Regions from separate parts of the Paenibacillus sp. FSL R10-2796 genome, predicted to be linked through region 4. Evidence: riboswitches for the same ligand, from Rfam matches in the RefSeq annotation. Region 4 holds a riboswitch; each other region holds the start of a gene.
The links. A riboswitch is a leader RNA that binds a small molecule or an ion and turns the genes downstream of it on or off. The one in region 4 is predicted to bind thiamine pyrophosphate.
Positions count from the first base shown of each region.

Region 1: linked by a shared signal. The riboswitch ahead of NST58_RS10360 (thiamine phosphate synthase) and the one ahead of NST58_RS13990 (ABC transporter ATP-binding protein) in region 4 are both predicted to bind thiamine pyrophosphate.
Region 2: linked by a shared signal. The riboswitch ahead of NST58_RS02585 (ABC transporter substrate-binding protein) and the one ahead of NST58_RS13990 (ABC transporter ATP-binding protein) in region 4 are both predicted to bind thiamine pyrophosphate.
Region 3: linked by a shared signal. The riboswitch ahead of thiC (phosphomethylpyrimidine synthase ThiC) and the one ahead of NST58_RS13990 (ABC transporter ATP-binding protein) in region 4 are both predicted to bind thiamine pyrophosphate.

Region 1 covers NZ_CP150178.1:2,330,827-2,338,669, reverse strand. The annotation lists gene NST58_RS10385 (fumarate hydratase) at 1-1,272, opposite strand, end outside; gene yfbR (5'-deoxynucleotidase) at 1,375-1,980, shown strand; gene thiH (2-iminoacetate synthase ThiH) at 2,064-3,179, opposite strand; gene NST58_RS10370 (thiazole synthase) at 3,213-3,980, opposite strand; gene thiS (sulfur carrier protein ThiS) at 4,036-4,239, opposite strand; gene NST58_RS10360 (thiamine phosphate synthase) at 4,278-4,883, opposite strand; TPP riboswitch at 4,997-5,098, opposite strand; gene NST58_RS10355 (SDR family oxidoreductase) at 5,186-6,058, opposite strand; gene NST58_RS10350 (GDSL-type esterase/lipase family protein) at 6,296-7,843, opposite strand, start outside.
Region 2 covers NZ_CP150178.1:537,937-545,779, forward strand. The annotation lists gene NST58_RS02565 (hypothetical protein) at 122-715, opposite strand; gene NST58_RS02570 (ABC transporter ATP-binding protein) at 947-1,780, opposite strand; gene NST58_RS02575 (ABC transporter permease) at 1,815-2,576, opposite strand; gene NST58_RS02580 (MTH1187 family thiamine-binding protein) at 2,573-2,866, opposite strand; gene NST58_RS02585 (ABC transporter substrate-binding protein) at 3,057-4,106, opposite strand; TPP riboswitch at 4,268-4,378, opposite strand; gene NST58_RS02590 (hypothetical protein) at 4,537-5,988, opposite strand; gene NST58_RS02595 (MFS transporter) at 6,061-7,281, opposite strand; gene NST58_RS02600 (pyridoxamine 5'-phosphate oxidase family protein) at 7,442-7,843, shown strand, end outside.
Region 3 covers NZ_CP150178.1:6,501,239-6,509,081, forward strand. The annotation lists gene NST58_RS28970 (alpha-amylase family glycosyl hydrolase) at 1-2,417, opposite strand, end outside; gene NST58_RS28975 (phosphotransferase) at 2,671-3,657, opposite strand; gene thiC (phosphomethylpyrimidine synthase ThiC) at 3,743-5,485, opposite strand; TPP riboswitch at 5,588-5,697, opposite strand; gene NST58_RS28985 (beta-galactosidase) at 5,769-7,820, opposite strand.
Region 4 covers NZ_CP150178.1:3,087,805-3,095,647, forward strand. The annotation lists gene thiD (bifunctional hydroxymethylpyrimidine kinase/phosphomethylpyrimidine kinase) at 1-339, opposite strand, end outside; gene thiM (hydroxyethylthiazole kinase) at 363-1,157, opposite strand; gene NST58_RS13980 (ABC transporter substrate-binding protein) at 1,199-2,236, opposite strand; gene NST58_RS13985 (ABC transporter permease) at 2,233-3,009, opposite strand; gene NST58_RS13990 (ABC transporter ATP-binding protein) at 2,990-3,685, opposite strand; TPP riboswitch at 3,884-3,987, opposite strand; gene NST58_RS13995 (amino acid ABC transporter substrate-binding protein) at 4,210-5,046, shown strand; gene NST58_RS14000 (amino acid ABC transporter permease) at 5,100-5,768, shown strand; gene NST58_RS14005 (amino acid ABC transporter ATP-binding protein) at 5,782-6,534, shown strand; gene NST58_RS14010 (S-layer homology domain-containing protein) at 6,630-7,286, opposite strand; gene NST58_RS14015 (transcriptional repressor) at 7,605-7,843, shown strand, end outside.

The DNA.
Region 1 (7,843 bases), 760 kb from region 4:
GACTGCACGGATTCCAAATTTTTTGATAATATCGCCTTGATAAGGCTCTTCACGAATGCTCGTAGTTGGTCCCGCAGCTTTTACATGCCAGCCTTCCTCATCTTTCATCATCACAGGACCACAATGATAAATCACAGCCCCTTCCAGATCTACCGGAGACTCATGATCCATTAAATATTTGTGCAAAGCATCACGGCCTGTATGCATTTCACCGGATAAAATAACCACGTCTCCAACACGCAGACTACGGATATCCTCTTCACTTATCGGCGTTGTAAGACGTACTTCCCGCGATTCAGAGGCTGGGCTGTTAGCTCCCTCAGCAATTACTGCTTCAGATTCATGTGCCCCTTCATCATCTACAGATATCCCTGTACCACTCTCATACAACCAATCCTCTATATTGCCTGTGGATGGATCAACCAGCACCCCTTGGCGGCGGAAGGCCCAACAGTTATAAGCAACGGATACGAAAAAGCTAGCTGGCAGACGATTCATTACGCCAACCTTACAGCCCAGCAGCGATACTTCACCACCAAAGCCCATCGTGCCAATTCCAAGCTTGTTAGCATTCTCCATAATATAGTCTTCCAGCTTACTAAGGTCTTCTATTGGATTAACATCCTCCACTTTGCGGAACAGCTGCTTCTTAGCCAGCTCGTAGCCAGTCGTACGGTCACCGCCGATACCCACGCCAATAAAACCGGCACTGCAGCCTTGTCCCTGCGCCTGATATACCGCGTGTAAAATACATTTACGGATTCCGTCCAGATCCCGACCCGCTTTGCCGAGTCCTTCTAATTCTGCCGGGAGACTGTATTGAATATTTTTATTCTCGCAGCCTCCACCCTTCAGAATAAGTCTAACGTCTATTTTATCCTCTTCCCATTGTTCGAAATGAATGACTGGTGTGCCTGCACCCAAGTTATCTCCGCTATTCTCACCTGTTAATGAATCTACAGAATTGGGACGAAGTTTACCATTCTTGGTCGCTCGTACAATGGCATTATGAATATCTTTTTTCATCTCAATCTGATTGATTCCCACAGGGGTGTGAATGATAAATGTAGGCATTCCCGTATCCTGACAGATCGGAGACACTTGCTGCTCAGCCATTCCGATATTTTGCGCAATCGTGGTTAAAGCAAGACCGGACCGGGTAGCCCTGTCTTCCAGCGCGCGACCTTTTGCAACTGCCCGGCGTACATCTCCCGGCAAATTCGTGGAAGTTTCTACGATAAGGTTATAAATACTGTCTTCAAAATGCTGCATCTTCATTCAAGCTCCTCTCGGCAGTTCCAGGTTATCTAAAGTTTGATACAATTAGTATAATAATATCATACCTAGCACCGCATGAAAGGGGTTACTTTAAAATTGAGCTACCATTTTTCTGCCTATCTATATCGTCTTCAGTATATTCAGCGCTGGAGCTTGATGCGCAGCACCGCACCGGAGAACGTCGCTGAGCATTCTTTTCATGTTGCATTGCTCACACATATGCTCTGTTCCATCGGTAATGTTCATTTTGGACGTTCACTAAACGCGGAACGAGCAGCAACCCTAGCTCTGTTCCATGATGCCAGCGAAGTGTTCACAGGTGACATCGCCACGCCGGTAAAATACAACAATCCTCGCTTGCTCACCAGCTTCCGCGAAATGGAGAAAGTTGCGGCTGATCGCTTAACTGGAATGATTCCATCAGAGCTGAAAAGCATCTACACTCAGCTTATACGACCGGAAGACAGCCCTCCCGATTCGGAGGACATTCTGCTGCACAGCTATGTGAAAGCCGCTGATCGGCTGGATGCTTATTTGAAATGCGTATGGGAAGTTGCTGCAGGAAACCGAGAATTCGCCGCCGCGAAGGAGCAGACAGCAGCAAAACTTCGTGGGCTTGACCTGCAGGAAGTGGATTATTTTCTGACTCATATGGCACCGAGTTTCGAAATGTCTCTCGATGAGCTCTCTGCCGGAAACTAAACACCCTCTATACAATAAAAAATGGACCTCCGCATGAATCTCGCAGGGGTCCATTTAGTGATTAATAATTGATAATACAAGCGTTACGTTGTTGATTCGGTCAGGATATCCCAGTCTTTAAAAATGGGCTGCAAACCCTTCGTATATAGCATTTCCGTAATCTCCTGCACACTACGGCTATCGGATATTTCGAATTGCGGAGTTCCCCCTGCATTAGTGTGACCGCCCACCTCAGTAGTGACCCCGGCTGACATCTTAGTTATTCCTAGATGAATTAAATGATCGCGTAGAGAGGCAGGCTCTCTTGTAGATAAAGTAATGCCCGAACGGGGTAAAAATAACCGGTATGCCAAAATAATCTGCACTAGCGATCGGTCGGTAACATCACACTCCGGGTTAAATTCCCCTAAATAAGGCCGAAACCGTGGAGGTGACAGACTGATCTCGCAATCTGGATACCGATCCTGCAAATAACGGGCATGCATGGCACTTTGGAATGCCTCTTGCCGCCAATCATACATCCCGAGCAACGTACCAATATTCACAGAACGAAAACCTGCCTGACAGCCGCGTTCAGGTGCATCCAGGCGATTCCGGTAGTTTCTTTTAGGCCCTTTAACATGCAGCTTTCTGTAAGTCTCCTGGTGGTACACCTCTTGGTACAGTGTTAATCCATCCACCCCTGCTTGAAGAAGCTCTTTATATTCTGCAGTTGATAGAGGATTTATCTCAATACTGACAGAGGAAAAAAATTCCCTGAGTACATCTACGCAATCCTTAATATATGAGACAGGATTCTCCCGGCGCGATTCACCAGTCAAAATGAGGATATGCCGCAGACCTGTAGCTGCAATCTTCTCAGCCTCCCTGCGAACCTCCTCCAAGGACAGCTTTTTGCGCGGAAAATCATAAATGGAGCTGAAGCTGCAGTAGGTACAATGATTCACACAAAAATCCGCAAGATACATCGGTGTGAACAGCTGCATCGAATAACCAAAATGTGCACGGGTCAGTCGCTGTGCAGCCAACGCCATCTCCTCTAGCAGCGGCGTTGCTGCCGGAGAGAGCAATGCCAGCAAATCATTTTCGTTCAGCTTGTCTTTTCCAAGCGCCCGCTTAACGTCATCCTCCCGGAACTCCTTCCACAGCTGCTCATAAGGATACTGCTCCAAGCGGGCCAGTGTGTCAAAAAAGCTCATGCTAATCTTCCCTCCTTTCGTGACCTATCAAATTCAGTTCAAAAATCCAGTCAACGGTGACGAAGCAAAAGCAACTTCTTCTACAGGACCGAGTCCTGCCAAATAAGCTTTGCGGCCAGCGGATATCGCCTCGCGGAACGCTTCCGCCATGACGAGCGGATTACGTGCCGTTGCAATAGCCGTATTAAGCAGAACAGCAGCGGCCCCCATCTCCATTGCTTCCGCCGCTTCCGAGGGCTTGCCAATTCCGGCGTCTACAATAATCGGCAAATTCACTTCTTGAATAAGAATACGCACAAGCTCCTTGGTGCGCAGGCCGCGATTCGTTCCGATCGGCGCACCAAGCGGCATCACAGCAGCAGCACCGGCATCTCTCAGACGTAAAGCAGCCGAAAGGTCCGGACTCATATAAGGCAGTACTACAAAACCCTCCGCTGCTAAAATCTCTGTAGCTCGTATGGTCTCCAGATTATCTGGAAGCAGGTATTTCTGATCATTGATCACTTCGATCTTGACCCAGTTCCCCAGTCCCGCAGCTCTTGCTAATCTTGCAATACGGACTGCCTCTTCCGCTGAACGCGCTCCTGAGGTATTAGGCAGAAGAGTCATGTGGCCGGGAATGTGGTTCATGATATTTTCTGCTCCACCTTGCGGGTCCACTCGGCGAAGCGCTACAGTAATCACCTGAGAACCAGAGCTTGCGATCACTTCGGGGATCAACGTATTCCGGCTATATTTTCCGGTTCCGATAAATAATCTACTGGTTAATTCGATGCCGCCAATATGTAACGGGTCATGCATGAAATTACCTCCCTTTGGTTCTTATAAATTTCTCAAAATTCTATACCGCTCCATCTCAACCCCCACCAACAAAGTGCACCAGTTCCAAACGATCATCCTCGCTCAGAGCAGTACTTTCATAATTCTCCTTACTGACAAATTCTCCATTCAGCTCAATGATCATCAAACGACCCGACCACTCAGGAAGACTGATCAAATCAGCTATAGTTTGAATACCACCAGAACACTCTGCGGATTTCCCGTTAATCAACAGCTTCATTCTGAATCACCCCCTTCGCCCATGCTGTTACCTCCAGGCTATGAATGAACCGCCTTATGAATAGCTTTGGCGGCCTCATAAGGATCATCCGCTCCGCAAATACCGGACATCACAGCAACTCCTGCCGCACCTTTCCTGATGATCTGCGCCGCATTAGCGGGGCTAATTCCGCCAATCGCAATTACAGGAATAGAGCTGGTCTTCACCGTTTCTGCAAGCAGCTCTAACCCACGTGCGGGCAGCCCTAACTTGCTATCCGAGGGAAATACATGACCAAACAAGCAATAATCAGCTCCCTGCTCTGAGGCATTCGCCGCTTCTTCCGGAGAATGAACCGATCTCCCCAGCCGAAGCTGAGGTGCAATTCGCCGGGCTGTAACCGGACTCAGACTGTGCCAAGCCAACTGAACCCCCGCGGCACCAGCTGCCAAGGCTACATCGATCCGGTCGTTGATTATCAGTTTGGTAGCGGGCATACCGGCAGCCAACAGCTTCTGTGCCGCAGCGAGCAGTTCGCATGCAGGACATTGCTTATCTCTCAGGTGAATATAATCGACCCATGTCTGCACCGTGACAGCTAGTTCAACAAAATGTCTCAGCTGTAGCTTGCCGTCTGATATTAGATGGATCTCAGCTTGCAACATCACGATCTCCTCTCTCACTTCCCTGTAGGTCAGTAAAAAACAAAAAAACTGCCCCCCGTAAGGAAGGCAGTCAGAATCTGTATATAGACGGCACTACAAATAGCCCGACAACAGAAATTCGTTCTCCACTTCCCTACGCTGGTCTTAACCAGATCAGGTTCAAAGGGTCCGGAAATCCATTCCGTCTCAGCCAATCGGCACCCCTAGTGACATAAATATACAATTTTAAAATGCTAACGTGGTTTATAGTAACATATTTTTTTATTGAAATACACCCATTTATTCACATTAGCTGTACTGATCTAACCGTTTACTACCTCGCCACCATTTACATGAATAACCTGTCCAGTCACATAACTGGAATCGTCAGAGGCCAGATATACATAGGCTGGTGCCAGCTCTTCTGGTTGTCCAGGCCGTTTCATAGGCTGTGTACCTCCAAACTCGCTAACCTGTTTTGCATCAAAGGTAGAGGGAATCAGCGGTGTCCAGATTGGACCTGGTGCAACACCGTTTACCCGTATGCCCTTCTCTGCCAGATTCGTGGACAAGGATCGTGTGAAGCTAAGAATAGCTCCTTTAGTTGATGAATAGTCCAGCAGCTGCGGGCTTCCGCGATAAGCGGTAATTGAAGTTGTATTTATAATGGTAGATCCTGCTTTTAAATGAGGCATAGCTGCTTTTGTTAAATAGAACATCGCAAATATATTCGTACGGAAAGTACGCTCAAGCTGCTCGGAAGTAATATCCTCGATCTTAGCTTGCGGATGTTGCTCTGCCGCGTTATTGATGAGAATATCAAGCTTTCCTAAGCCCTCCACCGTCTGTTTAATAAGATCCTTACAGAATTTCTCGTCACCGATATCACCTGGAATTAGGATACATTTGCGGCCTTCCTGCTCGACCTGACGTTTAGTTTCCTCTGCATCTGAGTGTTCATTAAGATATGAAATGACCACATCAGCGCCTTCTTTAGCAAAAAGCACAGCAACTGCACGCCCAATTCCGCTGTCTCCACCGGTAATTAACGCCGCCTTGTCTTGCAGTTTACCTGCTGCTTTATAATTTGCCGGCTCGTATTTGGGCAGCGGCGTCATTTCACTCTCAATCCCTGGCTGATGATGCTGCTCCTGTGGGGGTAAGGTTTTTGTAGCTTGTTTATTGTTGCCTGACATCTTCCCTATCTCCTCTCGTTAAGCAAATTGATAGTTAACTGATCGTCTTAGGATGGCACAACTATGCACGTTTATACGCTGGGTTTGTCATTTTCTTAAATCGCTTTACGAATCTTACTTACCACAATGAAAGTAGATATAAACAACCGTGAGAGATATACTGCTGTAAGTGGAGAGGAATTCACTGCATACAAATAGACACAGCATCGCTGCTGTGCCTTGAATTGTTCACCCTGACTATTTTAGAGAAGAAACATGATTTTCTGCATTCACTTCATGTTCCAGCACCCACATAAAGTACAGAGCTTTGGCCGCTTTCTCCCGGGTCACTATAGCTTTAGGTTCTAGTTCTGTCCCATTGACCATTTCGCCTCTGGCAATCCCCATTTCAGATCTAAAGAGTCCTAATTCATATGCACTTTTTACTTTTGAAATTAAATAAGGAGAAATGTCCGCTGTATCAACAAGCTGCGTCCAGGATACAAGAGGATAGTACATCGCACCTCTAGCTCCTGGCTCCAAATTCGAATCATAGCCAGGATCTCCTGGCACTACTGCTGTGCCGTTATAATCAGTCATGTACTTAGGTTTATTAGCAAACTTTACTTGGTAAACATCATAGAGAATAGCACCCATCGATTCACGTGACAGCTTACCTTTCGGATAATAGGCAACATCAGATCTTTCCACTTTCATTAACTTAGAAATACTGCGTGTGAATTCAGCAACTGTCATCTCCGTATCCGGATTAAAATTCCCTTGACGGTCTTTGCCCATTACTCCCAGCTGGATTAATTTTTCAATTTGATTACGGTAATAAGCAGCTTCCCCAGTCGTCGTATCATTCGTTATTTCCGGAAAAATCTTACCCCAGTTCCCTGTTAGTGCCGCATGCTTAACGTTCCCTTTAAGGTAAGGAGTAATGGAGGCAGCAGTAGAATCGCCAGTAGCACCTTTCTCTACAAGCTCCGTGACAATCATCCGTGAAAATTGTTTGGCGAGCGCTTCTTTAAAATGAGTCCCATCGACTTTCTTTGAAGGATGCCCGTTAGCGTAACTTCCGTCATTTGTTTTGCCTGGCGTTTCTCCGGCTTCAATAGACATGAAGAGGGCTGTTATTGCTTCTACACCGATCTCGTTATAATATTTCAGACTTTCCGAGTTAAGGTCAATAAGTGTAACTCCAGATTCATCTGCGACCCGTTTAAGAATATCTACAAACTTTCTTGATTTAAAAGAATTTTCATAGATATATCCCGGACTTGCATTCCCTTTAATTCTGGACATTGGGGTTACCAGTACTGGTATCATACCCCGGGCTTGAATCGCAGGGAGATAGACTTCTTTAAGGTAATTTTCATACATTGCTTCTGTCGAACCTCTGCCGTAACGTCTGAACTCATCTGCGCTCTCATCATTGTGTCCGAATTGAATAAACACATAATCCCCAATGCTGCCATTCAGTAAAATGCCGTTCAGTCGACCTTCTGTATAGGCATTTTTAAACGAGCGTCCCCCCATGGAATAGTTAGTTACACTCAATTTATGTTGATTAAACATACTGCCAATAATCTGGCCCCAACCACTCATTGGTGCTTCGTCGAAGGTGTAGGACTTGACAGTAGAATCTCCAAGTATAAATAAATTCGGAAGAGCTCCAGCCGCTCTATGCTGAGTCAAAATCGGTTCCAGTATGATCTCCTCAATCCCCACAGCTGTGTTCACTTTGTTCGGTTCGATCTCAATATCTATATGGTCACGGCCGTTTACATACGTATAAGTCCA
Region 2 (7,843 bases), 2.5 Mb from region 4:
AAAGAAAGGCAAAAATGCCCTAGATCGGGCGCAATACAGCCCTAAGGGGCAAAAGAAAGGCAAAAATGCCCTAGATCGGGTGCAATTCAACCCGAAGTGGCAAAAGAAAGGCAAAAATGCCCTAGAATCGGTGCAATACAGCCCGACGAAGCAAATCAACGGTATAAATCCCGCAGAATGAGCCAAATCCGGCCCGACGAAGCAAATCAACGGTATAAATCCCGTAGACTGAGCCGAATCCGGCCCGACGAAGCAAATTAACGGTATAAATCCCGTAGACTGAGCCGAATCCGGCCCGACGAAGCAAATCAACGGTATAAATCCCGTAGAATGTCCCCAACCCGGCCCGACGAAGCAAATCAACGGTATAAATCCCGCAGAATGAGCCAAATCCGGCCCACCGAAGCAAATCAGCGGTATAAATCCCGCAGAATGAGCCAAATCCGGCCCGACGAAGTGAATCAACGGTATAAATCCCGTAGAATGTCCCCAACCCGGCCCGACGAAGCAAATCAACGGTATAAATCCCGCAGAATGTCCCCAACCCGGCCCGACGAAGCAAATCAACGGTATAAATCCCGCAGAATGAGCCAAATCCGGCCCGACGAAGCAAATCAACGGTATAAATCCCGCAGAATGAGCCAAATCCGGCCCGACGAAGCAAATCAACGGTATAAATCCCGTAGACTGAGCCGAATCCGGCCTGAAGCAGCAAATCAGCGGTATAAATCCCGCAGAATGTCCCAAACCCGCCCGGTTACTATCTATTACCAACAGGGGGGCGGTTTTCGCCACACATTTAATGTGATCCCTACTATGATGAGTGAAATTTGTTTAATTGAGCAGATACATCCGCGTTAATTGAAAATAGGGTTGGAGTTTATCGCTGCAAAATAAAAAAACTGACACCGCTATACCAGCGATATCAGTTTACAGTGCTTAGCGATTAAGCTAGCGGCTGCCTATTTTTAGCTTGTTCCTCTCGCATCCACTGTGACAACTGGCGTTTGAGCTTAAGGAACTCGGGAGAGTCCGTAATCTCATCACGGCGTGGCCGCGGAAACGGCACATCGACTGTATGCAGAATGGAGCCGGGGCGACCGGAAAATACATAGATACGATTAGAGAGCAGCAACGCTTCTTCGATGTTGTGAGTGATGAACAGCACAGAGCGGCGATTCTCTTCCCACAGCTCAAGCAGCCAGCGCTGCATTTCACTGCGAGTTAGTGCATCGAGTGCGCTGAAAGGTTCATCCAGCAACATTAGCTCCTGGGGAGCGAGCAATGCTCTGAGAAAAGCTGCACGCTGCTGCATCCCGCCAGACAACATATGCGGATAAGCATGTTCGAAACCGCTTAACCCAACCTTGGCAAGCCACTGGCGCGCTTCCTCGCGGGCTCCCTCCCGCAGTGCGCCCTTGATCTCCCCAGCAAGCAGCACATTATCCTCAATCGTACGCCAAGGAAAAAGCGCAGGCTGCTGCGGCATATAACTAATTTCACCGCGTTGACCTGTAACGACCTTACCGTTCATGCGGATCGTGCCTGCATCGGGTTTCACAAGGCCGCCAATCATATGGAATAAGGTGCTTTTTCCGCAGCCGGAAGGACCAACGATCGAAACGAATTCTTGTTGCTCTACCTTGAGAGAGACATTATTCAGAACGTTCGTCTCACGGCGACGATGGGAAAAAGATTTGGAGATGCCGCTCACTTCAAGGGCGGGTGCCACGGTATGAGCTTCAGGAGAGCTTATGACTTCTGTTGTTCTGTGTTGCATTTGCGTCGCTTGAGACATACAGGCATCTTCCTTTCTATGAGTTACGGCGCGGCTTCCAGCGAACCAGCCATTTTTCCAGCAATGCAATAATAGCAAAGAGTACAAGACTTAAAAGTACAATAATAACAATAGCAACAAACATCCGATCCGTACGATATGCGGATTTCTGCAGAAGCATATAATAGCCAATACCTTTATCCGCGCCAATCCATTCAGCGACCACGGCGCCCATAACCGCATAAGTAGCAGATATTTTTACGCCGGAAAATAGTGCCGGGATAGAAGAGGGCAGCTCCAGCTTGGTGAAGATTTGCCACTTGCTTGCGCCAGCCATTTTCATATAATTCATCATGACCTGATCACTTTGGGCCAGACCGCCCATCGCAGCGACAGCTACCGGGAAGAAACATACTAGTGTAATCAGCACGATTTTGGGCAAAAGACCAAAGCCGAACCAGATAATGAGCAGGGGTCCGAGCGCGATGGAGGGAACATTTTGACTCAGAATAATAAGTGGATAAAAAGCCCGTCTAGCCCAAGGCAAAAGATGCAAAAGCAAAGCAACGATCAGGCCTACCCCCGTACCAATGGGAAAACCAATTAAAGTGAGCCGCAGCGTAGCCATCGTATGTGCCCAAAGACCAGAAGCGTTACTGGTGGATTCACGGGCAATATCAGCAGGACTCGGCAGAATCCAGGATTCAATATGAAATACAGATACAGATAGCTGCCATACGGTTAAAAAGAAGACGACCGCCACAAGGGGCGGCCATATTAGCTTCCAGGTCGATCTCACGGCCGATATTTCTCCGTCAATTTATCCATGCTGATTCCGTTAGGATTATGAGCGATTTTGATCTGCGAAATTACGCTTGGACTGCCTGCTTCGATCAACGCCTCCTGCATCTGACGCACAACCTCCAGCAGCTCGCTAAGCTCACCTTCCATTGTGGTTTCCAGCGGATTCACTTGATGTTTAACACCGGATTTCTGAATGACCTCAATCGCTTTATCTACGTATGGGATGGAATCCTCATTGTTCGGAGTTTTTGGAATTACTTGAATGCTTAGTAGGGTGTTAGCCACAATAATCAATCCTCTCATTTTATAAGGTAAGTTCAAAAAGCCAACTTTGATAACGAAGTAACTCAGGAAGCAAACTCGACATCGAATCTTGAACGAACTTGGGAAGTCCGGTACTCACGTAGCACATCACTACGCTCCGTTCCTCCTTCCTCAAGTAACGTCCAACCTTCTTGGTTCTGAAGTCCGCTCTCTACTCCGCCGGTAAAAAATCATTACTGAATGCACTAGCAGCATCCAGCGGTTTATCCAGCAACTTCAGATCGTACATCCAGTCGCCATAATTCTGCCAGACCTCGGTTTTTTGCTCGCCCCAGCGGGCAGCATCGTCCTTGTATTTTGGGCTAAGCCATTTTTGGCTAGCTAGGACAAGGTCGGCGTCCAGGTCAGGAACGGCCTTCGATAACATACCGGCAGCCTCTTCCGGATGATCTATGGCATATTGATAACCTTTTGATGTGGCTTTCATGAAGGCCTTCACCAGATCAGGATGATCTGCAATTTGCTTCTCACTCGTCGTCAGCACAGGCGTGTAATAATCGAGCTGCGGCGCATAATCCTTTAAGTACAGCATATCCAATGGCTCGCCACGCAACTCAGCCTCAACACCAGTCCAAGCGTAGAAAATCCAGGCGAAATCAATGTCACGTTTGACGGCGGTAAAATAATCAGCTTCACCGATACTGATCAGCTTCACCTTTTTCACATCGCCACCTTCAGGATCCATGATAGCTTTCATGGCTGCTTCTTCCGCCGGTGAGCCCCAGCCTCCGTAGGTTTTACCTTCGAAATCCTTTGGTGATTTAATATTGCGATCTACTGGAGCAACGAATCCCGACGTATTATGCTGAATAATAGCTGCTATCGAGACAAGGGGTACGCCTTGTAGACGGGCTAGTGTTAATCCTTCTTGGGCGCTGATGCCAAATGCGGCTTCGCCAGAAGTAACCATAGTATCAGAACCCGCTGCGCCTGGCTGAACGATCTCGACGTCCAGACCTTCTTCAGCGTAGTAACCAAGATCCTTAGCTACGTATAGACCGGTATGATTTGTGTTCGGTGTCCAGTCGAGTGCGACTTTAACTTTGGTGAGCTCTTTTGGAGCATCCGTCCCAGCCGCAGCAGTTGGATCAGTAGCATTTGCTTTGTTTCCGGCTGTATTCCCATTGTTGCTGCCGCATCCGGCAATGGCAAGAATGAGTACACAGGTGAGGCACAACGTAAGTGCTTTTTTGAGGTGCATGTCTTCTTCTCTCCTTTAAGGTTACAAGAATCCCGTCTTCACAACATGAACCGTAAAGTGTAGTATGTACGTTTTTCTACATCTTTTAGTGATCTTACAAAAAAAGCGCCCCGAGTGATCGGGACGCTGGCTTGGCGCAAGGTTAGTTAAGGTCACAGGGACCAGAACCAATTGGCGATTCCTACGCTGGCATTATCCAGATCAGGTATAAGGGTCAGTATCTTGTGGGATACAATCTCAGCCGGCCAATTCCAGCACCCCTGGTTCTATGAAGTTAACGGGTATTTCTATGTGCAATATAAGTAAGCATAAGTTTTGTACCCATACTTTATATCTTATATTTCTCGCATACGGTGTATTATAGACGGCTGTACTCGGAATGTCTAGTAGTGCACTCCTGAATTTTTCCAATCCAGTAGTTTCTTTTTTGCTAGTCTAGATCTTTATATTTCTTGCGGTGACGCCGTTTAAGCTCACTAACCAGCGCCCCTAGCGTGAGGACAACGCTGATCAGAATCCCGCTCATGATCACGAAGAGGGCAAGAAATTCAAAGGGAGAATAACCAATCATTTTACTCCATTGAATCTTTCCATCCAGATCGTCAATGACCTGATTCATGCCGTAAATCCCGCTTACTACCGTAAATACAGTGAGAATCATCAGCAGATTATCCCGTCGCTTGGATTGAAACTTATCCTGATACTGAAACAGGTCATTTAAGGTTTCTTTCACTTCCTCGAACAAAGCATCGTTTCCGTATACTTTACGCAGCTGAAGAAATATCTCCCGGCCCTGCGACTGGGAAATCAACTCCAAGAAGTAGAACTTAGCCGAGAACTTATTGATGGAGTAGATTAGATTGTCTATTTCCTCATAATCATGATTAATCCGAAGTCGGGAGTGCATATTGGCGAGCTTTAGCAGAACGATTTTGTGGAAAATATTGAGTAAAAATCCGTAATAATATTGCCCGTACATCTGGTTGGCTAGACTAACAGCAATCTCCTGTTCAGCGCGGGTCATGCAGCAAAAGGTTTGCTCATTCATCATATAATATGTGTCTGGACCCCAGCGATTATAGGAATGCTCATGACAATAGTTTGCAATATACGCTGGATCGCTGGCACTGGCATAGGGCTTTCCGTTCAGATTAATTCCATCAAGCTGTGAGGCGCGATAGCGTAGATTTACACTAATCTCATCAGAGCTTTCTTCATTCTGAAAGCCGTAAAAAGCTTGCACCTGCATTCTTTCATCTACGAAAAAAGGAAGGGTCTCGAAATAAGCCCCATTGATATCCGATTGATCCAGATATGGCTCCAGTCCATCCACCAAATTTCGGAAGACAAAATCCTCTACCATCTCATAGGTCTGTTCCCCGCAATGAATATAAGTGTAATCATCCTGTATGAAGGTATTCTCTAGCGCACGGAAACGATCTGCGAATTCTAGGGCAATACTAAAGGGAATTGAATCCCCCTCCAGCTGGACACGTATCGTCACGAATCCAAGCTGAAAAGGACATATGAATATATCCGTCGAGAGAATTTTGAAAAATATAGATTGCTGCGGAATCTCCAGAATGCAGTCGAGATTATTTACTCTGGAAAAACGGCGAAACGAGTCGGCATCCTTCCTGCGTGGAAAAAGGACATGTGCAGCAAACGGTAAATAGGTGCGCTCCATTCGTTCATGGGAAACACAGTAGCCATCTCCGTAGTAGGCAGCTTCAAGCTCTTTATTATCCAGAAAAAAACGTGTGAAGCCGTCGTCCTGTAATTGCTGGATAAGCTGCTTAGAATCGCCCTTTTTTATAGAAAAGGGAAATATAAACTGCATGAGCGCAGTATGTAACAAAGGCTCAGTTGAAGACTCATTCATTCATCGTCCATCCTTGTGCTCAGAATATGCTTATAGATCACATTACCCTAAAAGGATAACGTTGATACTGTTCTAAATACGGGAACTCTTTCCTTTCACCGCTTGCATAGATTGGAACCTCCATGCGGCAATGCTTAGCAGAAACAAGAAGGCGGCAAAAGCGGCAAGTAATCCGGCTGTTTGTGCCACTTCTAAATGGTCCATAGACCAGCCCATAAACAGAGGTAGCAAAGCACCGCCAACACCTCCGGAAGCAATCATAATGCTGGGTGTTGACTCTTCGGTGCTAGGCAGCATTTTGCTGGAGTAGACTAAAGCAATGGAGAAAATACCGGACATAAACAGCCCCAGCAGCAGAATTACAATGAAAGCAGCCATTCGATTGTCAGTGAACGGAAAGAGTGTCAGCAGTAACAAGGTTAGTAAACAGCTGCTGAGAATGTACACGCGATAAGATATTTTTTCGGCAATTACACCCGCAAACAATCTTCCTGTAGACATCGCCAGCCAAAAGAAAGTGACTGTCAGTGCTGCGGCAGACTCCGTCATCCCTAGCTTGGCAATAAAGATAGCCGGCATAAAGTTGACTAAACTCATCTCTGTGCCTACATAAAGAAAAAAGAAAACGATGAAGATCCCTAACAGAATCCATTGCTTACCTTTATACGGAAATTTTTTGTTAGAACGTGAGCTTGAGGATTGCGAATTGTCTGCTCCTTGGACAGAGGCGCGTTCATCCAGCATTCGTTGTAGATTACCGAAATGCCCTCTTGTCCAGAGGATAAGAGAAATTAAGGAGAAGGCAGCGACGATTAGAAAGGCCAATCTCCACGCTCCGGCAGCAATGAGCGGACTGGCGATAAGCGGCATCACGAGTGCGCCTATCCCGAATAGCACTTCAAGCCGGCTCATTGCAATAGCAGTTCCTTCGGTTACAGCACCAATAATAATGGTGCCGATAACAGCTTCGATCATCCCGAAACCAAAACCTGCGGCAACAGCGATAACATACATCCAGCCCCAAGGCGGTAGAAAGGCGTAGGCAATTTCTGCAACTAGTAGAAGACTGGTGGCAATGAGGATGCCTCCACGTTTTCCGAAGCGGCGATTAAGCAGGGGAGAGACCAACACACCTGCTAAAAAACCAGCGAATTGACTAAAGATTAATTCACCGCCAGCACTATAATTTTGATCATAATGTTGCAGTAGAACGGGCAGAATAGATCCCAGCACAACATGTGCCAGACCGATAACGAAGTAGGAAAGACAGCCGATCCAAATCAGTTTTTTCACGAAGTAAGCTCCTTATCTTGAAGTAGTTTATGAGGTAAGGTCGGATTCAATGTGAACCTGAAGGGTACATTATAATAAGCACCATTGTTATGATAAATCCAAACGGTGAGCTTGGATATATAAACTTTTGTTTACATGCTTGAAGGGAGAGATTTACGTAATGGATAACAAACAACTGGAGCAACTCATTATTAAGGCATTGGATGACAACAAGTTCGGTTCCTTTGGTACGATCGAAGAAGGAAATAAGCCGAAAGTACGTTATATGGCCATTTTCCATGAGGGTTTGAGAATTTATTTGGCTACAAATCGCAAAACTCATAAAGTGGAGGAGTTATCCGATAATCCGAATGCTTTTGTACTGCTTGGCTATGAGGCAGGCGGAAGCAAAGATGTGCTGGAGATTGAAGCAACTGCTACCGTCTCTAAGGATGAAGGCTTGCGCTCCAAGGTATGGAATAAAGAGCTGGAGCCATGGTTTACAGGACCTGATGATCCTAATTATGTAATTTTGGAGCTTACTCCAACACGTATTGAGTATGTAGGCAGCAATAAAGAGCAT
Region 3 (7,843 bases), 3.4 Mb from region 4:
ATTAGATACTGATTCACTAGAGGATTCTCTGTGTTTAAGTCCACACAGTCTCCCGCAATCTGTCCTGTCTGGACGGTGTAAGACTCCCAAGAAAGACTTTTTTCCGTATGGTAAATATTATTGTTAGTCTCCGCAGTCTTCATTAAGGCAAGTCTTGCCTGATATTGCTGATCCGGGGTCATGGAATCATAGTTAGCTGGCAGCTTATCCGTAATTTTGAGCATGTTACTCACGGTGTCCGCCGCCGTTGGATCTTTTTTGAACATCGGGAACAGATTTTCTTCTCCAAAATTACCGGTATGATTGACGACAATATCTTGAATAACCTTTATCCCTCTAGCGTGTGCTGCATTGATCAAATCCTGATAAGATGCCCCTGCGGATTCATATCTTGGATCTACTTTTGCAAAATTTATTGCATGGTACCCATGATAATCATAACCGCTGGCATTCTGCACTACAGGTGTAATCCAGATGGCACTGAATCCTAAGGCTTTAATGTAATCGAGCTTTTGAATCAGTCCTTTGAAATCCCCTCGCCAAGCTGGATCAGAGTCCGGATTTCCTGCCTTGGCATCCTCCCATGCATGCTCATTGTTACTCGAATCACCATCATAAAACCGGGAAGTGATTACAAAATAAATCGTATCTTCACGAAAATCGCCCTTATTACCAATGTTATAAACAAAACTCTGTTTAGTTTCATTTCCGGCACCATCGATCACAAGGAATTTTAAGGTTGTCGTCTTATTAATCAAGATAGACGGTCCGGTAAGAGATGTCAGTGCATTGCCTGAAATATAGACTTTTGAACTCGTTGTTGGTTCCGTACCATTATCTGTGTAATATGCTGTGGTTGTTGCCGCCTTGTTGTCTTTTATATTAAAAGATACGGAAACCGCTGAGCTCGAATTCCCAACAGGCAGATTCGCAGTGATAATCGGAGCTTGCAAATCGGCATTCAGATCAATCACATAAGCAAAAGAGCCTACATTACCCGCTTGCCCTATAGAGTTAACGCCGAATGCTTTGATAGTCAAAGAAGAAGGTACTTGGATTGGAGTCGTATACAACGTTGAGGTTGTCGTAGGTGTTGATCCGTCGGTCGTATAATAAATTTTATCGCCGCTATTTGTACTGGATAGGGTCACCGTTTGGGCAGAATCATAGGTTTTGGGCACAGGAGAGACGGTTATCACCGGAACCTTAGGAACGTCTGGATTGGCGTCATACCATACGTTATCTGAGTTATACCAGCCCTCTTTTACGCTGCGAGATAAGTCAGCCGTCTGTTTGCCATTGCCGTCATTAAAGATCAGGCTTGCCCCTGTAGCATTTGGAACAGTATAGCTATACCAATCGTTCCCGTCCGATTTCATCAGTATTCCCGGCCACGCTCCACTAGTCGGAACGGTTGCCGGATTCAGATTCCAGTAATGGATGCGGATCGCTGCATTCCAGCTTGCTGGTTTCTTAAAGTGAACGGTTAGCCCCGCTGAAGTAGGTGTAGGTGTTGGCGTCACTGTTGGCGTTGGTGTAGGAGTTACGGTAGGTGTTGGCGTTGGTGTAGGAGTTACGGTAGGTGTTGGCGTTGGTGTGGGTGTTATGGTAGGTGTTGGCGTCACTGTTGGGGTAGGAGTTACCGTAGGTGTTGGTGTCACTGTTGGGTTAGGAGTTATCGTTGGTGTTGGTGTAGCTCCGGCCGAAAGGGTCACATAGTCGATATTAATATTCCCGCTATCATCCGAGTCATATTTATAAGCAAGCGTGTTATTTCCTGCCTGTAAAGAGAGTGTTTCTGTTTGGTCTGCCCATGTATCCCAGTTGGTCAGGTTGGCTAATGTTGTCTGTGTAACCTTTATTCCATTGACATAAATGGACACTTTTTTAGCACTGCCGGATGCATTAGCATAGTGAAGCGTGGCATTATAGGACCCTGCTGCGGAAGCCTGGACGTTAAAAGTGGTGGCTGCTCCTGTAGTTGTATATCCATCAACAAAACCAGTGCCCGAATATCCAGTGTGATTCGTATTTACTTTTGCACCACCAGATAGGGATGCACTCTCTGCTTCGTATTTTCCGGCGACCGGAATAACAACCGTCCAGTTCTTCCCGCCGTTATTGTCCCAACTATCCGTTGGAGCCGTGATGTGATAACAATAAATTAGGGTGGCGCCTTCCTGAACATTGAGGTTGGCGATGAACGTGGTTCCATTTTTGGTCATCACCGTGTCCGTAGTATTAGCCCAGTTATTCGTAGTCCAATGTAAGGTCACAGCTGCCGCTGTAGGATTGGTATAGGTGACTGTATGATCCGTATTGCTGGCCGATGCTCCACCCGATAAACCAAATAAACTAAAAATGAGTGAAAAAATAATTAACCACGAAATATAACGCCTGGATTGTTTGGATACCAAGTAAATAACCTCCTCATAATTTTAAGTGCAGCTTACGATTTTAAGCCTATCGTGATGTGCAAACGTTTGCAAAAATGAGAAAAAAAGAAATACTTAATAGTTTTAATCTCCTCCTTCAATGATTAATAAGGAAAAAACTCATTGTATGCGTTTACAAACGGTTCAATATCTGATGAATTTTCCTTGTTAAGATTATAAGCGCCAAACTTTTGCTGGTCAATGCATCTTTTAGGCTATAATTCAATCGTTTTCACTATAAGTTCCCTAAGATAGCAGGTAAATTGTTCAGGTTCTTAGCCAGCCAATTCATTTCTTTTGCAAAACGTTTTGGAGGTACACTATGTTTGTCCATCGCGGCATTAATCCACCACGGGCTTTCCATATACCACAACAACTGCAATGATTTTGTTAAATCCCCTTGCTCCACCGTTCGTTCCTCACGATATCCGTCAATAAATGCTGAAGCTAGTGCTCCATCTAAATCTTCATCTAAAGCACATGACATCACTGCTCGCGCTACATCAAGCTGCGGATAATCATATTTGAACCGATCAAAATCTAGAATTGCAGACAATTGGCTATCTTGAAATAAAAGATTATCAACCCATAAATCACGATGTGCCCATCCAGCTACAAGTCCTTCGAATATTTCCGGATCTATTTCTTCAGTCGCTCTCAGTTGTATCTCTAGGTCAGTGATGAGTGAAGTTTTGCCCATTTCCTTTGATTGTTGTAGGAGTACATTCCAATGTTCTAAACGTTCCTCAGGGCTTTGGGGAATAAATTGTGGGGTTCTTTTCAAACTAAGGGTCCCATCATTTAATAAACGATGCATTTTACCTGTGGCACGACCCAAATCAAACATTTGAAGGATGTTAATTTTGCCCGGCTCTATGACACGCCCTTCACAATATTCCATAACCATAAACGTCTCTCCCATATCTGATTCCAGTAAAACTTTATGGTTATAAGCCAACAATCCGGGACATGGGAGTCCCTGTAGATACAATCTTTTCTGTTGAGAAAAGGCGAAGCTCAGTTCTTCTGGATTATACAATTTATATCTTTTTTTGTTGTATTGTTTAAGTAGAAATGGTCCTGATTCCGTTATGATTTTCCATTTAAGATTTAACCAGCCACGTTTTATTGGGGTAGCATGAAGGACTTTCAATCCAAAAAAATGATAGAAACTATTACTTAAATCCTCTAAAATGGCTTCCTCTGAACGAATCGCTTCCATTTCATCAACTCCTATCTATTCAAAGTATAAAAGAAGAAGCCGCCAATGACGACTTCTTTTAGATATTTCTTTTTAGCAGAAAAAGTTATCTATAAATGAGGCTCCCGCCTTGGAGAAACTCTTGCGCCTTCTCTTGCATTCCTGATTCAATTCTCGTCGTATTACGGATATTATGAGAGATCTTCATACTGCAAAATTTCGGCCCGCACATGGAACAAAAATGAGCTGTTTTAGCGCCTTCCGCAGGCAATGTCTCATCATGATATTCTAGCGCTCGCTCAGGATCTAACGATAAATGAAATTGATCACGCCAACGAAATTCAAAACGGGCTTTCGAAAGAGCATTATCCCGGTCTTGTGCTCCTTTATGCCCTTTCGCCAAATCTGCGGCATGAGCCGCTATTTTATAAGTAATGACCCCTACACGTACATCTTCCTTATTAGGCAGGCCAAGATGCTCCTTCGGAGTTACGTAACACAACATTGCTGTACCGAACCAACCAATCATCGCTGCACCTATAGCAGAGGTAATATGATCATAACCAGGCGCAATATCTGTAGTCAGTGGACCTAATGTATAAAAAGGGGCTTCGTTACAGGTTTCAATTTGCTTATCCATATTCTCTTTAATCAAGTGCATCGGCACATGTCCTGGACCCTCTACCATCACCTGTACATCATGACTCCAAGCTATAGCTGTTAATTCACCTAACGTCTCTAACTCGGCAAATTGTGCTTCATCATTCGCATCAGCAATCGAACCCGGACGTAATCCATCGCCTAGGGAAAAAGAAACATCGTACAGCTTCATGATTTCACATATCTCTTCAAAATGTGTATATAAAAAGTTCTCTTGATGATGCGCAAGACACCATGCCGCCATAATGGAACCACCTCTTGAAACAATGCCAGTCATACGTTGTGCCGTCAACGGGATATAACGAAGCAGAACCCCCGCATGAATGGTAAAATAATCAACCCCTTGCTCCGCTTGCTCAATGAGCGTATCACGGTACACTTCCCACGTTAAATCTTCCGCTTTCCCATTCACTTTTTCCAACGCTTGATAGATAGGCACCGTGCCAATAGGAACAGGAGAATTACGGATGATCCACTCGCGTGTCGTATGGATGTTTTTACCTGTGGAGAGATCCATTATATTATCTGCACCCCAGCGGGTGGCCCATCTCATCTTCTCTACCTCTTCCTCTATGGATGAGGATACTGCGGAATTTCCTATATTGGCATTGATCTTCACTAAAAAATTGCGTCCAATAATCATCGGTTCACTCTCTGGATGATTGATATTCGATGGGATGATGGCGCGGCCGCGGGCTACTTCATCTCTTACAAATTCCAGTGCCACATTCTCACGAATCGCAACGTATTCCATTTCCGAAGTAATAATCCCTTTGCGTGCATAATGCATTTGAGAGACATTAAGCCCCTTTTTCGCTCGCAAAGGTTTTCTATGGAGCGCTGGAAACACTTCCGCCACAGCTTTTCCCGTTGCATTCCCGTTATCTTCAGGCTTCACGGTTCTTCCTTCGTACGCTTCCGCATCCCCTCGTTCCTCAATCCAGCTTAGACGATTGGGCTCTAACCCCTGACGAATATCAGTATGAATATTAGCATCCGTGTAAGCCCCGCTTGTGTCATAGACATGAATTGGGGCATTCTCCTCTTCGCCGTCTATGCCCGCAGTTGGACTAAGTGAGATCTCCCGCATAGGCACCTGTATATCAGGCCGTGAACCCTTTACATACACTTTTTGACTTGCTGGAAAAGCTGATAGATTGATTGGATCGTTGTTCAATTCGCTTGTCATCTCAATTCCTCCTATAAGGTGATTTGATCAAGCGGAGACGGTCTACTCCCCACACATAGAAAAGGCCACATCTGTATAAGATGCGGCCTTAGAGTAGACAAATAGAAATAAAGCTCCATTTCCTCCGCTGGCATTATCCAGATCAGGTTTGACGGTCGATAGTTATAACTATCCTCTCAGCCTGGTCCCACCAAGCTCCCGTGACTATATAATTGCTACTTCAAAGTATAACCGAAAAGAGAGAATTATCCAAATCTACTCAAATGTGAGATCAATGTATACGTTAGTTTAACACCAATACCCCAAATCCTTCCAGAAGCACCTCGCCCGACAATGTTGTGCTGCTCAGTAAATCTGTTTTGGTCTCACGAAGATGGATCGTGACAGGAGTCTCACTATAATTAAGCAAAAAAGCATAACTGGAAGAAGCTCCGGTACGGACTTGCAGCTCTACCTCTTCTGGGAGCTCCAGCCAATCTGCTGGCGATTGTAGATCAATTAAATTTATGATCTCAGCCGCTGCCTGTTCATTAAATACGGCTCCGTAATACCAAACCTCACCCTTGCCGCGACGATTTCTAGTTACCGCCGGTTTTCCCGCATAATAATCAGAGGCGTAAACCGCCATCACTTCAACCGAAGCTTCCTCTATTTTGAGAATATCATTAAAGTCATCTGCTCCTGTAACGACTTCGGTCACGCCCGACCAGCTAATTGTTGTTGGCTGACGACTGCCCTTAACCATTGTGAATTCTTCAACTGTGATCCCGCATAGATCCTTAGCAGCACCTGGGAAAGGACGCATATAACATTGACCGCGCTCATCCTTATAGCCAGTTCTACAGCCGAAGATCAGTTTGCCGCCTTGCTGAACATATTCATCCAGCAGTGCTGTTGTCTCATCTGTCATAATCGCTGGGTGAGGATAGATAAGCACGTCGTACCTTGCAAGCTCCTCCAGCGTTGTTTTTTTGCGTAAATAGAGTACGTCATTCGGGATATGCTTCCGCTGAAGCGCCTTGTACCACTCCTTATTGCTCTTCCACATAAACGGGCCATGCCAAACATCGTATTCTCCATCCCACTCATTGTCATAATCACGAACAATAGCAATGTTAGCCTGATTACGAGTACCGACAAACGCATGACCTGCTGCTGCCAGCTCCTGACCGATCTGCCCCGCTTCCCGCACTCTTCGGTTAGGCTGATTATGATAGTCATTGATTCCATGCCAATAAATTTCATTGCCCATCGTAGCTGTCCGCCAGCGGAAATATAACACCATATCTGCTCCATGAGCGATCGACTGATAAGTCCATAACCGCATCTGCCCCGGCTTTGGAGAAGGCATATCCATCCGGTTCACCCAGCCACCCGGGCCCGACTGCTGCTCCATAATACAGAAATTCGGGGATATCGAACGAACAACAGATAACGACAGTCCCCAGCCTCTATCATTCAGCGGATTCCGCTCATTCGGGTCATAAAAAATAGTAGAGAACTGAGGATAGGAATCATAGCTGAAGAAATCCAACAGTTCATCCGTCATTTCATGGCTATCGAGATGCCCGAACAGACCGTTCGTGGTTACCCACTGCTTAGGGGCAAGTTTACGGATGATATCCGCTTGGTTTTTGGCAAAAGAAATTGTATTGTCCGAAATAAACCGTTTTTCATCCAATGCCTGATGAGGATTGGGTTGCTTCGGTACTGGAGTCGGACGTGGAAGATAGACCTGAGACCAGTCACTATAGCTTTGATTCCAAAAAACAGCTCCCCAAGCCTCGTTCAAATGCTCAAGTGTAACATATTTCTGCTGTAGCCATTCCCGGAAAGCCTTATGGTCACTCTCCGAATAAAATTCACTGATCTCACAGTTGAGCTCATTATCAATTTGCCAGCCAACTACACCCGGATGATTGCCGTAATGTTCAGCCATTTGTTCTGCAATACGTGCACACAGTTCCCGGTATTTAGGACTGCTGTAATTATAATGACGGCGCATGCCATGCTGAAGTGTAACACCTTCGTAGGTTACATTTAAAACTTCGGGATACTTATCAGTCAACCAAGCTGGAGGCGTCGCCGTCGGAGTACCAAGTACAACCTGAAGACCATATTTATGTGCTAGATCAATCGCCCGATCAAAGAGCCCGAACTGAAACTGCCCTTCTGCCGGTTCAAAAATAGACCAAGCAAACTCCCCCATCCGAATGATCGTAAAGCCGAGTTCACGCATCCGGCGATAATCGTCCTCCCACATGTTTTCTGGCCAGTGCTCCGGATAATAACAGACGCCAAGCTCGAATTTTTCAGTTGCGACAGGTTTCTTCATCATTACCTCCAAAGTATTAAAAA
Region 4 (7,843 bases):
CCCTCCTTTAGCGACCATCACAGGATCAATTACAAGATTAGACCAGCCGTAATACTTAATTTTATCTGCCACAATGCGGATGATGTCGCTGTTAAATAACATCCCGGTCTTTACGGCATCTGGTTGCAGGTCAAGTCCTATAGAATCAAGCTGCTGATTTATAGCTTCCAGAGTCACTGGATAAACCCCTTGGACACCCAGCGTATTCTGCGCTGTCACAGCTGTGAGGACGGACATCCCATAGACAGAAAGCTCTTGAAAGGTTTTTAGATCGGCCTGAATGCCAGCACCACCGCCGCTATCGGAGCCGGCAATGGTTAGAGCTTTGGATATAATCATCGAATTCACTCCTTTGAGGGTCATTAACTGAGCTGTTTGATGCTAGATCTTTCTAAGAAGACTTCTGGCGTGACCCATGTCAGTTGATTTAGAAACTCAACCTGAAAGCTTCCCGGTCCTCGACCAGTTGTTAGTTCAGCGGCGATTTCAGCGGCTACTCCATAGAAGGAGAGGGCTTCCACTGCGGCCTCCAACGAGGCACCACCACTTACCGCGAGAAATGCACCCACAACAGCACTGAGCAAGCAGCCAGTTCCTGTAACCTTCGTGAGAATAGGGTGACCGTTGCTGGCAATATAAGTGTTTTTTCCATTCGTGATCACATCGTCTTTTCCAGTTATGATGACCACACAGCTTAACTTCCTCGCAGCAGCTTCAGCCAAAAGGACTACATCGCCTTCACCTTCGCCAGCATCCACTCCTTTAATGGACCAACTCTCCCCAATCACATTAGCGACTTCAGCCACATTCCCCCGCAGTGCGGTGATTTGCATCTCATTCACTAGTTTTTGAGTGACAGCGGTCCGATAAGAAGTTGCGCCTGCACCTACCGGGTCAAGCACTAGGGGAACCCCGTGTTTATTAGCGGATTTACCAGCGAGCAACATAGATTGAATGGCGTAGTCATTGAGTGTGCCTATATTTAGAACTACAGCAGACGACATAGCGGCGATGTCGATCACTTCTTCGTGGGCATCCGCCATAAAGGGAGAGGCACCCAGCGCCAACAGACCGTTGGCTGAGAAATTGGCTACTACAATATTAGTGATGTTGTGGATCAAGGGGTTGGATTCCCGTACTTTGGCTAAGTAACTCATCATAATTCCTCCTCAAGCTTGTATGAATAACCAACTAAACGTTACAGATTGATAAAAGCTTCCTGTGCTTTAATATCTTCTGGTAGAAGATCGTTGGTGGATAACCACTGCTGAACCTTTTCCCAAGATGTCGGGTCTTGATAACCAAAAGTTTGATCGCCTGCATTCATCAGCGGCAGTAGAATTTCAAGACTTTTTTTCTCAATCTCCTTGTCGAGCGGTGAAGTTGCATCTTCATGTGCAATCAGTAAATCCAGGGCTTGTTCAGGATTCTGCTCCACAAATTCCTGTCCTTTTGTTATGGCATTTAGAAATTTTTTAAAGTAGGCTTCAGAATTTTGCAATCCTTGTTCGCTGGCCACCAGCACAAGCTCATAATAGTCAGGTACTCCGTAATCCGTTGGATTAAGCGAGGTGACCGGATGTCCCTCTTTTTCAAGGATCAGTTGTTCATGGTTGATGAATCCGCCCATTATTGCGTCCACTTGTCCTGTAGAGATCGCAGGGATAAGGTCAAAACCTACATCAATCAGCTTGGCGGATGAAGGATCGCCTCCATCACTCTGGATCATTGTCCGAATCATCGCTTCATAGAGCGGAATGGAGGAATAGCCGATTTGTTTTCCCACGAGCTCTTTGGGACTATGAATACTGCCTGCTTGAGGAACCATCAGATGATTCAGTGGATGCCGCACGATTGCTGCAATCGAACGTACAGGGATTTTCTCTCCGCGTGCCATAAGCACCTGAGGCTGATAACTGAGCGCTAGATCAATTTGATTTGCTGCTACAAGCTTTAGGGCGTCATTGCTGTCCGCAGGCATTTTGATCTCGACATCCAAACCTTCCTCTTGGAAAAAACCTTGCTGTTGCGCAGCGTATAGAAAGGAATGAACGGCATTGGGATACCAATCAAGCATAATCGTCAGCTTGTGTGACTGTTTATTTTCGGAATTGGAGGAACCGGTTTGGGAGTTGTTATTTAGCTTGTCTGCCTTCCCGCAGCTGCTTAAGAGCAAAAGTGTGCATACTAGAAATACAGAAATAAGTCCTCGTTGTGGTGATTTTAAATGATTCATTGGTTAGATCCTCTTTTCTTTAAAAATAATTGTTCGAGTAAAGCTATCGCCAGAAAAAGCACAACACCAAGCGCGGACAGCAGAAATACAGCCGCGAACATTTCATCGCTCTGCATATTTCCGGCCATTCTGCGGCTGAAGTAACCGAGTCCTTTACTGCCGCCGAGCCATTCCCCGATAGTAGCTCCGATGACGCAGTATACTATGGACAGCTTTAAGCCAGAGAAAAAAGCAGGCAATGCCAGTGGAATTTGGGTTTTGACAAGCAGCTGCCAGCGGTTTGCACCAAATGTTAATAATAAGTCCTTGTAAGTCTGGCCACTTGTACGAAGTCCATCATATGTACTCACTACGACTGGAAAAAAAGCCGTCAAAAACACCACAGCCACTTTGCTCCACAGCGTATATCCGAACCACATAATAAAAATGGGGGATAGCGCAATTAATGGGACCGTCTGGCTAATGATAAGGAAGGGATAGATGGCCTTTTCTACGGGGCGAAACAGGAACATTCCAATGCCCAGCAATACACCAAAAATCACAGAAAGGACAAAACCCACCAGTATCTCCTGTAACGTCGCCAATAAATGCTGTCCAAATAATAATTGCCTGTGCTCGATCAATGCGATGCCAATAGATGAAGGTGCAGGGAGAATAAAGGCTGGAATCAAGTGAAGGCGAACAGCTGACTCCCAGATTACAAGAATGAGCAGTACCAGAAGAAGGAAGGGACCATAGTTGTCTAGATGTTTTTTAAAAGGTATAGGTTGCATGCAATCTTCGCTCCAACTCTGCCCGTAGTGCTATAAACCGGGGTTCATAGTTCATCTTATAATGTCTTGGTTTTGGTAGATCGACAACGATCTCCTGTAATTCGCTGTGCGCACCGCCAGATAATAAATAAATCCGGTCACTGAGCAATAGGGCTTCTTCCAGATCATGAGTGATGAGCATAATCGTCTGATTCAGTTCACCCCATAACTCCAACAGCCAACGGTGTATCTCACGTTTGGTCATGGCATCGAGAGCGCCAAAGGGCTCATCCAGCAGCATAAGACCACTTCCGCCTCCAGCCACTAAGGTGCGCAGAAATGCTACTCGCTGTTTCATACCTCCCGAAAGTTCATGGGGATAAGCCTTCTCTACATCTGTTAAGCCGAAGCGGGCCAACATTTCCCGAATCTGAGTGATCGTTTTCTGTTTACTAAATCTGGGCTTGATCTCCCAGGGCAAAAGGCAGTTATCGAGCACTGTTCTCCAAGGCAGCAATAAATCCTGCTGAGGCATATAAGCGATCTGACCTAAACGACTAGCGGTTGAGGGGAGCGTAGGGAGTTTTATTTTTCCATGAGTAGGTTCGAGTAAACCGGCAACCGTTTTGAAAAATGTGCTTTTCCCGCATCCGCTAGCACCTACTACGGAGACGAATTCCCCTTGCCTGATATCCATGGATAGATTTGCGAATACAGGGGGTTGTTCAGTTTCCGGAAAAGAGTAGGTTAGGCCTTGAATAGATAAAATGGTCGTGATGATCTAACCTCCTAATATTTTTGTGGAGCGCCTAAACAAATAAAGACCCATCCATTTCCAGAGGAAATGAATGGGTCAAAAAGTTCATTCTGCATAATAACACTTAACATGCTTGATGAAAATTCTGCTCCACTTCCCTCCGCTGGTATGATCCAGATCAGGTTCCAAGGGTCCGGAGCTTGAAGCTCCGTCTCAGTCGGCCGACTCCCCTAGTGAAATAACAGGTCCATATTAATTTGTTTATAAATATACCATATCTTTCTGAGAAGTAAAGAGAGAAAGAAGTGAAGGATTAATCCAAGATTGGGTAAGATATAAGTAGAAATCTAGTTAATATTACAATTCCGATGTATATAATCGGAAAAAAGTATTGACGATCATGTGATGGCAGTGTACTATTCAATTTACCGGAAAAAAACCGGATAGAGAGAGGGGATTTAATAATGAAAAAATGGAGTTTAACTATTATATTGGCGTTAACCGTGGTCCTTGTAGCGGCTTGCGGCAATAATTCGAATACCAATACGGCTGCTGAACCAACAGCTGGAACGAATGGTGGAGCAGCATCTTCAGCGCAAAACAGTTTGGAGGCTGTGAAGGCCAGCGGCAAATTGCGGATAGGTACAGAAGGGACTTATGCACCTTTTACTTATCATGACACTGCGGGGAAATTGACGGGTTTTGACGTGGAAATTGCCGAAGAAGTAGCCAAACGTTTAGGTGTTGAAGCTGAATTTTTTGAAACTCAGTGGGATGGTATTTTTGCTGGGATGGATGCGAAACGGTTTGATGTCATTTTTAATGAAGTTTCCATTAACGAAGATCGCAAAGTGAAATATGATTTCTCTGAACCCTATATTGTATCCAAGGCAGTATTGATCGTGAGCGAAAACAATGAGGATATTAAGACCTTTGCTGATCTAAAGGGTAAAAAAGCCGGACAATCCCTGACCAGTAACTTATCCGACATCGCTCGTGAGAACGGTGCTGAAATCGTAGCTACGGACGGTTTCAATCAAGCGATGGATCTGCTGACTTCGGGACGTATTGATGCAACTGTGAATGATGGCTTGTCTTATCTGGATCTGAAAAAACAAAAACCAGATGCAAAAATTAAAGTGGTTGATGAGATTCCTGAAGGCTCACAAAGTGCTGCGGTATTCCTGAAAGGCAATGATGAGCTGGTGAATGCGGTCAGTGATGCGATTAAAGAGATGAAAAGTGATGGAACGTACTTGAAAATTTCCGAGAAATACTTTGGAGCTGACGTTTCAAAATAATACAAGGCTAGCAAGGCTAATTAAGCCTAGAAGCTAAAAAGGATGTCTGAATAATGGATGACCGCAAAATACAAATTTTCTTAGATACACTGCTACCCCTGCTTAAAGCCGGGGTGGCTTTTACCATTCCGTTGGCTCTACTTTCCTTTGTGCTTGGATTGATTTTGGCGATCCTAACCGCGTTGGCACGTCTTTCACCGTGGGTAATTCCGAAGCTAATCGCCCGTTTTTATGTATGGGTCATTCGGGGAACCCCGTTGTTAGTGCAGCTATTTATTATATTTTATGGTTTGCCGGCTGTTGGTATTGTACTCGACCCTTTCATTGCCGCCACCATTGGATTTACCCTTAGCGTAGGGGCTTATTCATCGGAAATCGTACGCGCTGCTATCCTGTCGATACATAAAGGCCAGTGGGAAGCTGCCTTCTCAGTCGGGATGACTCGTGGGCAGGCTCTGCGCCGCGTAATTCTGCCACAAGCTGCACGCGTTTCTGTACCGCCGTTATCCAATTCTTTTATTAGCTTGGTCAAAGATACATCGCTTGCAGCGATCATCACCTATACGGAGATGTTTAGAACTGCTCAGCAGGTAGCCTCTACCACTTATGAGCCTCTGCTGGTATACTCCGAAGCAGGATTGTTTTATTTAGTGTTCTGTTCTGTGCTGTCGGCGCTGCAAAATTACTTGGAGAAACGACTCGATCGTTACTCTGCGACCTAAAGGAGAGATACTTGTGATTGAAATCATTAATTTGCATAAATCCTTCGGCGCACTCCAAGTGTTAAAGGGTATTGATCTGAAAATGGAGCATGGAAAGGTACTTGTCATTATTGGGCCATCCGGCTCCGGAAAGACTACACTGCTGCGCTGTTTTAATCTGTTGGAAATCCCGGATCAAGGCAGCCTGTCACTCGGGGATATCACCATCAATTTTACAGATCATAAGAAAATTCCTCAGAATTCCGTATTAGCTCTTCGGCAGAAAACAGGGATGGTCTTTCAATCGTATAATTTATTTCCGCATATGACTGCGCTAGGCAATGTGATGGAGGGACAGGTAACTGTCTTGAAACGAACCAAGGAAGAAGCGCGTAAGCGGGGCCTTCAACTGCTGGCTAAGGTGGGTTTGGCTGATAAAGCTGATAACTATCCACATCAGCTGTCAGGTGGACAGCAGCAGAGAGTGGCCATCGCCCGGGCTATGGCAGTAGATCCAGAAGTGCTGTTGTTTGATGAGCCCACTTCGGCGCTCGACCCCGAGCTGGTAGGGGAAGTGCTTAAGGTCATCAAACAATTAGCAGCAGAAGGTATGACTATGGTGATTGTGACCCACGAGATGAAATTTGCCGCCGATGTAGCGGACCGGATCATTTTGATGGATGGCGGTCATATCTTAGAGCAAGGAACTCCGCAAGAAGTGCTGGAGCATCCGAAGAATCCCCGGGCTCTGCAATTTCTGAATAGACTGAATGGTGAAGAAGAGTAGAAAGACAATATATATGAAAAAGCAGCTCGGGAATCATCCGGAGCTGCTTTTTCGTGTGTAGATTATTCAAATGAGAAGAGTAACTGAAATTTGGCTTATACTCCAGTTTTCAGGAACTCCAAAGCGTTGTAGAGCATAATCGCAGCTTCGGCACGGGTGAGTTCGCTTTTTGGATTAAACTTTCCGTTAGCGTCTAGAGTATTGATCTTGTATTTCAGGGAGCGCTGAATACTGCCTTGATATGCAGGGGTCAGTGACGCTTCATCAGCGATATCTACTGGAACGATATTGATCATCGGCAGATTACCTACGCCTTCGATCGCTTGCACTAGATAGTTAGTGAATTGCTCTTTGGTCATAATTAGGCTAGGATCAATGTCTTTTGGTAGCTTAACTTGATTGTAATAAGCATTGATAAAGGCTTCAGCGTACCAGGCTTTGTCTTTTACTTTTGTGAACAAGCCGCTGGCAACAGGAGCTTTGTTAAAGTCAATGGCTGCGAGGCTGAGCTGAAGACCGCCGGAGATAAACTGAATCCCTTGGGCTGTAGTTACCTTAGAGCCAGGGAGAAATTGAGATTCGCTGACACCTTTAATTAACCCTTGATTTTTTAAAGAAATGATTTTTTCTTTGCCGTTTATGTTATCAATATCCTTAAAGGTGTTCCCAGCTGCAAACATCTGACCACCCAAAGAAAAGGAGAAAATGGCTACGGTTGTGATTACTGCTAGTGTGCTTTTTTTCATGTTCATGTCTTTTCACCTCGTTGTATGGATAGGCTCCTTAGCCTTTGTCACTCCTTTAACGTTGTAAATTATGGAAAGGTTGCGGTCTAATCTGTATTATTTCACGAAAAAGTAGATTTTAATAGAAATATAGGCCAGATTGGGGTGTAGTACTTTGGATAAGTGGCATGAAATGATATAATGATGTCAGGCTCTTTTCATTCGTGGTTAATTTTGTTATGATTATATCGTAACGATTACTATTTATGGTTTGTCTTAACTGCATAAATAGGAGCGTCTCAGAGGGTACGGATGTTAAATCGTTCCGGGAAGGTAGGAGACCAAATGGATCAAATATCAAATATCAGTCAATTGTTTGCGGCGCAAAAATATAAATTAACGCCTCAGCGTGAAGCTATAGTGAACGTTCTGCTCGACAATGAGAAGGATCATTTAAGCGTAGAAGAAGTATATATGCTTGTTAAGAACAGCTATCCACATCTGGGCCTGGCAACGGTATACCGTACACTTGAGCTTTTATGTGAGCTACACATTGTAGAGAAGATGAACTTCGGAGACGGAGT